2 regions of the Bradyrhizobium sp. CCBAU 45389 genome follow, and region 1 is predicted to be linked to the other one. Evidence: predicted binding sites of a transcription regulator. Region 1 holds the regulator's gene; the other holds the start of a gene.
The links. The regulator PhoB, encoded in region 1, activates phosphate uptake and scavenging genes when phosphate is short. The targets are predictions, from matches to a motif close to TGTCATNNANCTGTCAT.
Positions count from the first base shown of each region.

Region 2: XH79_RS26715 (DUF47 domain-containing protein) is a predicted target of PhoB. The motif match lies at 1,705-1,721, and genes of this name have one in related genera.

Region 1 is NZ_LBIY01000073.1:19,428-22,838, forward strand. It holds gene pstB (phosphate ABC transporter ATP-binding protein PstB) at 1-620, shown strand, start outside; gene phoU (phosphate signaling complex protein PhoU) at 632-1,348, shown strand; gene phoB (phosphate regulon transcriptional regulator PhoB) at 1,371-2,078, shown strand; gene XH79_RS08895 (GcrA family cell cycle regulator) at 2,311-2,823, opposite strand; gene XH79_RS08900 (aspartate aminotransferase family protein) at 3,279-3,411, shown strand, end outside.
Region 2 is NZ_LBIY01000094.1:278,615-282,025, reverse strand. It holds gene XH79_RS26725 (branched-chain amino acid ABC transporter permease) at 1-637, shown strand, start outside; gene XH79_RS26720 (branched-chain amino acid ABC transporter permease) at 639-1,607, shown strand; gene XH79_RS26715 (DUF47 domain-containing protein) at 1,764-2,408, shown strand; gene XH79_RS26710 (inorganic phosphate transporter) at 2,481-3,411, shown strand, end outside.

The DNA.
Region 1 (3,411 bases):
TGCTGCGCATCTTCAACCGGATGTACGACCTCTATCCGGGCCAGCGCGTCACCGGTCAGCTGATGCTCGACCAGACCAACATCCTCGACCCCAAGCTGGACCTGAACCTGCTGCGCGCCCGCGTCGGCATGGTGTTCCAGAAGCCGACGCCGTTCCCGATGACGATCTATGAGAACATCGCCTTCGGCATCCGCCTCTATGAGAAGATCTCGAAGTCCGAGATGGACGACCGTGTCGAGAAGGCGCTGCGCGGCGGCGCGCTGTGGAACGAGGTCAAGGACAAGCTCAACGCCTCGGGCCTGTCGCTCTCGGGTGGCCAGCAGCAGCGCCTCTGCATCGCGCGCACCGTCGCGGTGCGTCCTGAGGTGATCTTGTTTGACGAGCCCTGCTCGGCGCTCGACCCGATCTCGACCGCCAAGGTCGAGGAGCTGATCCAGGAGCTGTCCGAGAACTACACGATCGCGATCGTCACCCACAACATGCAGCAGGCGGCGCGCGTCTCGGACAAGACCGCCTTCATGTATCTCGGCGAGCTCATCGAGTTCGACGACACCAGCAAGATCTTCACGTCGCCGAGCGATCGGCGCACGCAGGATTACATCACCGGCCGGTTCGGCTGAGGAGACAGGACATGGGTTCTGAACATACCGCAAAGGCTTTCGATACCGACCTCCAGGAACTCACCCGCCTGGTCGCCGAGATGGGCGGCATCGCCGAGCGCATGATCGTCGATTCCGTCGGCGCGCTGATCCGCCGCGACGTCGCGCTCGGCCAGCGCGTCGTCACCACCGACGCCGATCTCGACGCGCTCCAGAAGCGCATCGAGGAGCGCGCCGTGCTCACCATCGCCCGCCGCCAGCCGATGGCGGTGGATCTGCGCGAGATCGTCGGCGCCATGCGCGTTGCGACCGATCTCGAGCGCATCGGCGACCTCGCCAAGAACATGGGTAAGCGCGTCGCCGCTCTGGAGACCGATTTCCATCCGCTGAAGCTGTTCCGCGGCCTGGAACACATGACCGACCTCGTGCAGCAGCAGGTCAAGTCGGTGCTGGACGCCTATGCCGCGCACGATCTGCCGGCGGCGATGGCGGTGTGGAAGGGCGACGAGGAAGTCGACGCCATCTGCACCTCGCTGTTCCGCGAGCTCCTCACCTACATGATGGAAGATCCGCGCAACATCTCGTTCTGCATCCATCTGATGTTCTGCGCCAAGAACATCGAGCGGATCGGCGACCACGCCACCAACATCGCCGAGACCGTGTTCTACATGATCGAGGGCCAGGCCATCACCGACAAGCGGCCGAAGGGCGACATGACGACCTTCGCCACGACGGTCCCGAATACCTGAAGACTTAAGGAGCGACGAGCCGATGGGCGCACGCATTATGGTGGTTGAGGACGAGGAAGCTCTCACCGAGCTTCTCCGCTACAACCTCGAAGGCGACGGCTATGACGTCGAGACGGTGATGCGCGGCGACGACGCCGACACCCGCCTCAAGGAGCACATCCCCGACCTGATCGTGCTCGACTGGATGCTGCCGGGCCTCTCGGGCATCGAGCTGTGCCGGCGGCTGCGCACCCGCCCCGAGACCAAGCAGCTTCCGATCATCATGCTCACCGCGCGCGGCGAGGAGAGCGAGCGGGTGCGCGGGCTTGCCACCGGCGCCGACGATTACATCGTCAAGCCGTTCTCGGTGCCGGAGCTGCTGGCGCGGGTGAAGGGCCTCCTGCGGCGCGCCAGCCCCGAGCGGCTCGCCACCGTGCTCGCCTATGGCGACATCGAGCTCGACCGCGAGAAGCGCCGCGTGGCGCGCTCGGGCCGGCCGATCGATCTCGGTCCGACCGAATATCGCCTCTTGGAGTTCTTCCTGGAGCATCCAGGCCGCGTGTTCTCGCGCGAGCAGCTGCTCGACAGCGTCTGGGGCCGCGACATCTACATCGACGAGCGCACTGTCGACGTTCATATCGGCCGCCTGCGCAAGCTGCTCAATCTCGGCCGCGAGCAGGACCCGATCCGCACCGTCCGCGGCGCCGGCTATGCGCTCGACGACCGCTTCGCGAAGGCCGAGCAGACGTAAGCTGTTTTAGAGAGCTGCCGCCACAACATCGGTGTCGTCCCGGCCTAGTGCGCAATTGCGCACGGGGGCCGGGACCCATAACCCCAGGGCGTAATTGTTGTGCAAAGAGGGTAACTCCGAGTCTTTGTAACCACGTCTGCCGGTGGTTATGGGTCCCGGCCTTCGCCGGGACGACAGCGGAGTGTGTTGAGCCGTCGCCATGCGACGGCTGCTTCTTGATCTCAGAACAAACTCAGCGCGTGCCCGGCTTTGCCGGCGCGCGACGGCGGTCCGCCGCGGGCTGATAGGCCACGCGCGAGTGCTGGGCGCAGTAGGGCAGGCCGGAGAGCGCCTTGCCGCCGCAGAAGAAGAAATCCGGGCTCGAGGGATCGCCGACCGGCCAGTGGCAGGTCGCCTCGTTCAATTCGAGCAGCGACAGCCGCTGGCTCATCGGCACCACGTTGTCGTAGGTGACAGGCTCCGCCTCGACCTCGACCTCGAAGGCCTGCGCCAGCGCGGTGTTGCCGCGCGCAATGGGGCGGCTGACCCTCATCATGTGCTGAGCGGGACGCGCCTTGCGCGGCCGGGGAGCTGCCGATGAGGGGCTCTTGGCGCGGCCGGACAGGCCGAGCCTGTGCACCTTGCCGATCACGGCATTACGGGTCACGTTGCCGAGCTCGGCTGCGATCTGGCTGGCCGACAATCCGGCCTCCCAGAGCTTTTTCAGCTGCTCGACGCGATCGTCGGACCAGGTCAAAACCGTCATTGCACCCTCTTCCCTCGCCGTGCGGCTGCCGTCCTGGCGCCTTGCGGCGAATGCCTAAGCCTCGAAAAACCCGTGCCGCCAGAATCCCTTAAGGCTCGCCGGGCGTAACCAGAACGCCCGAACGTTTACGCCGGTACATGAGGACTTAGAGGATCAGAACTGCTGCACGAGATGTCGTATCTGACAAGCCAAACGCTACAATATGGCGTGACTCACGCGCAAGAGTCAGCCGACTCGCTTCCACATGTTCCGTGGCAAAAACCCTGCAAATCCGGCACCGCAAGACTACGGATTCAGCGTTTCGCGAGGCTTTCGGGCGGCATTGACACCCGTTCTCCCCGGCATAAGATAGTGTCACGTGCCGCCCTTAAAAGGCGGCACGTTTCGTTTTCCGGGCCGGTTGATGGTGCGCTGCGTGAGCGCGTTCAGGCCGTCCGCAACATCAAGTGATCGTCATGACGAACAGCGCCGCGCCGCATTTGCTCCCCGTCTTCGCCAGGGCCGACCTCGGTTTCGAGCGCGGCGAAGGCTGCTGGCTGATCGCGACCAATGGCGAGCGCTATCTCGATTTCACCTCCGGCGTCGCGG
Region 2 (3,411 bases), on a different contig from region 1:
CATGATCCTGGAACGGACCATGCTGCAATGGCTGACCGGGCTCGACCATCTCTACGGCCTGCTCCTGACCTTCGGCATCGCGCTGATCGTGCAGGGCCTGTTCCAGAACTATTTCGGCTCCTCGGGCCTGCCTTACGCCATTCCGGATCAGCTCAAGGGCGGCATGAATCTCGGCTTCATGTTCCTGCCGATCTATCGCGGCTGGGTCGTCGTGTTCTCGCTGGTGGTGTGTCTTGCCACCTGGTTCCTGATCGAGAAGACGCAGTTAGGTGCTTACCTGCGCGCCGCCACCGAAAACCCGACGCTGGTGCGTGCCTTCGGCATCAACGTGCCGCGCATGATCACGCTGACCTACGGGCTCGGCGTCGGCCTTGCCGCGCTGGCCGGCGTGCTCTCGGCGCCGATCAACCAGGTGCGCCCGCTGATGGGCGCCGACCTCATCATCGTCGTGTTCGCCGTGGTGGTGATCGGCGGCATGGGATCGATCATGGGCTCCATCATCACGGGCTTCGCGCTCGGGGTGATCGAGGGCCTGACCAAGTATTTCTACCCCGAGGCCTCCAACACCGTCGTGTTCGTGCTGATGGTGCTGGTGCTGCTGGTGAAGCCAACGGGATTGACGGGAAGGGCGGCCTGATATGACAACCCTGACGGACGATACGCTGCCTGCAAGCCCGCGTGCGGTGCGTGACGAGATGATCGTATTCGTGGTGATGGCGCTGCTGCTGGCGGCGGTGCCATTCACGGGGGTCTATCCGTTCTTCGTGATGCAGGCGCTGTGCTTTGCGCTGCTCGCCTGCGCCTTCAATCTTCTGATCGGCTATGGCGGCCTCCTGTCGTTCGGCCACGCGATGTTCTTGGGGACCGCGGGCTATTGCAGCGCGCACGCGCTGAAGGTGTGGGCGCTGCCGCCGGAACTCGGCATCCTCGTCGGTATCGCCGCGGCCTTCGTGCTCTCGATCATCACCGGCTACATCTCGATCCGCCGCCAGGGCATCTATTTCTCGATGATCACGCTGGCGCTGTCGCAGCTGCTGTACTTCATCTACCTGCAGGCACCGTTCACCCATGGTGAGGACGGTATTCAGGGCATTCCGCAGGGACGCATGTTCGGCGTCCTCGATCTCTCCAAGCCGACGGTTCTGTATTACGTCGTGCTGGTCGGATTCCTGGCCGGCTTCCTGCTGATCTTCCGCATCATCAATTCGCCGTTCGGTGAAGTGCTGAAGTCGATCCGCGAGAACGAGCAGCGCGCCATCTCGCTGGGCTACCGGACCGACCAGTACAAGTTCCTGGCCTTCGTCCTGTCGGGCACGCTTGCCGGCTTCGCGGGCGCGCTGAAGGTGTTCGTGGCCCAGAATGCCTCGCTCACCGACGTGCACTGGTCGATGTCGGGCGAGGTCGTGCTGATGACGCTGGTCGGCGGTCTCGGCACCATCTTCGGCCCCGTGGTCGGCGCCTTCGCGATCATCGCCATGCAGCAATATCTGGCGAGCTTCGGCCAGTGGGTGACGGTGATCCAGGGCTCGATCTTCGTGATCTGCGTGCTCACCTTCCGCCGCGGCGTCATCGGTGAAATCGCGCATTACTTCAGGCGCTCGCTCTAAGCGATTGATTTGACGTAAGATTAGCCGCCTCCCGAAAGCGGTGGATGATCCGGCTCCGCGGGCGTGAGATGACACGCGCGCGGATCGGAAATGGTCTATGACAGTTTCATGACGGCCCATCCGGGCCGGGCCATTTCCAACCGGTAGCCTATCCCCATGATGCGATGGTTTCGCGCGTTCCTGCCCAAGGAAGAACGGTTCTTCGACCTGTTCGACCGCCATGCCCAGACTGTGATCCAGGGCGCGATCGCGCTTCAGGGCGTGCTCAACGGGGGCGAGGAGACGCCGGTCTACTGCCAGCGCGTCAACCAGTTCGAGAACGATGCCGACAACATCACCCGCGAGGTGCTGACGGCGGTGCGCCGCACTTTCATCACCCCGTTCGATCGCGGCGACATCAAGAACCTCATCACCTCGATGGACGATGCCATCGACCAGATGCAGCAGACGGCCAAGGCCGTGATGCTGTTCGAGGTCCGCACTTTCGAGCCGCCGATGCGGGAGATCGGCGCCCTTCTGATCGAATGCGCCAATCTGGTCGGCCGCGCGCTGCCGCTGATGCAGTCGATCGGCCCGAACGTCGCCATGCTGACCGCGATCACGGAAGAGCTGACCAAGCTCGAGGGGCGGGTCGACGATCTCCACGACATCGGGCTGAAGGAGCTGTTCCTGAAGCACCGCGAGGGCAACGCGATGGATTTCATCGTCGGCGTCGAGATCTACGATCACCTCGAGAAGGTGGCCGACCGCTTCGATGACGTCGCGAACGAGATCAACAGCATCGTCATCGAGCAGGTGTAGCGCATGATCCGGAAAAGTGTGCAGCGGTTTTCCGCTCAGATCATGCGCAAGCTTTAAGGCAGGGGCCTCGCCGTGGATGCTGCGTTGGGCTTTCCCGTCCTGGTCGGCTTGATCGCCGTCGCGCTGCTGTTCGACTTCCTGAACGGCCTGCACGATGCCGCCAATTCGATCGCGACCATCGTCTCGACCCGCGTGCTGCGGCCGCAATTCGCGGTGTTCTGGGCCGCGTTCTTCAATTTCGTCGCCTTCATGGTGTTCGGGCTGCACGTCGCCCAGACCATCGGCACCGGCATCATCGATCCCTCGATCGTCGATGCCCAGGTGATCTTCGCGGCCCTGGTCGGTGCCATCGTCTGGAACCTCGTGACCTGGGCGCTCGGCATTCCCTCTTCGTCCTCGCATGCGCTGATCGGCGGCCTCGTCGGCGGCGGCATGGCCAAGGCGGGAATTTCGGCGGCGGTGTGGAGCGGTCTGTCCAAGACGGTGCTGGCGATCGTGCTGTCGCCGCTGGTCGGCTTTCTGCTCGCGATGATGCTGGTTGCGATCGTGTCCTGGGCCTCGGTGCGCTCGACGCCCTTTGCCGTAGATCGCGCCTTCCGCATCCTGCAATTCGCCTCCGCCTCGCTCTATTCGCTCGGCCATGGCGGCAACGACGCGCAGAAGACCATGGGCATCATCGCCGTGCTGCTGTACTCGCAGGGCCATCTCGGCAGCGAGTTCTCGGTGCCATTCTGGGTGGTGCTGTCCTGCCAGGCGGCGATGGCGCTGGGCACGCTGATGGGCGGCTGGCGCATCGTCCGCACCATGGGCCTGCGCATCACCAAGCTGACGCCGATGCAGGGTTTTTGCGCCGAAACGGGAGGCGCGGCGACCCTGTTCATGGCGACCTTCCTCGGGGTTCCCGTCTCGACCACCCACACCATCACCGGCGCCATCGTCGGCGTCGGCGCGGCCCGCCGCGTCTCGGCGGTGCGCTGGAACGTCGCAAGCTCGATCGTCTATG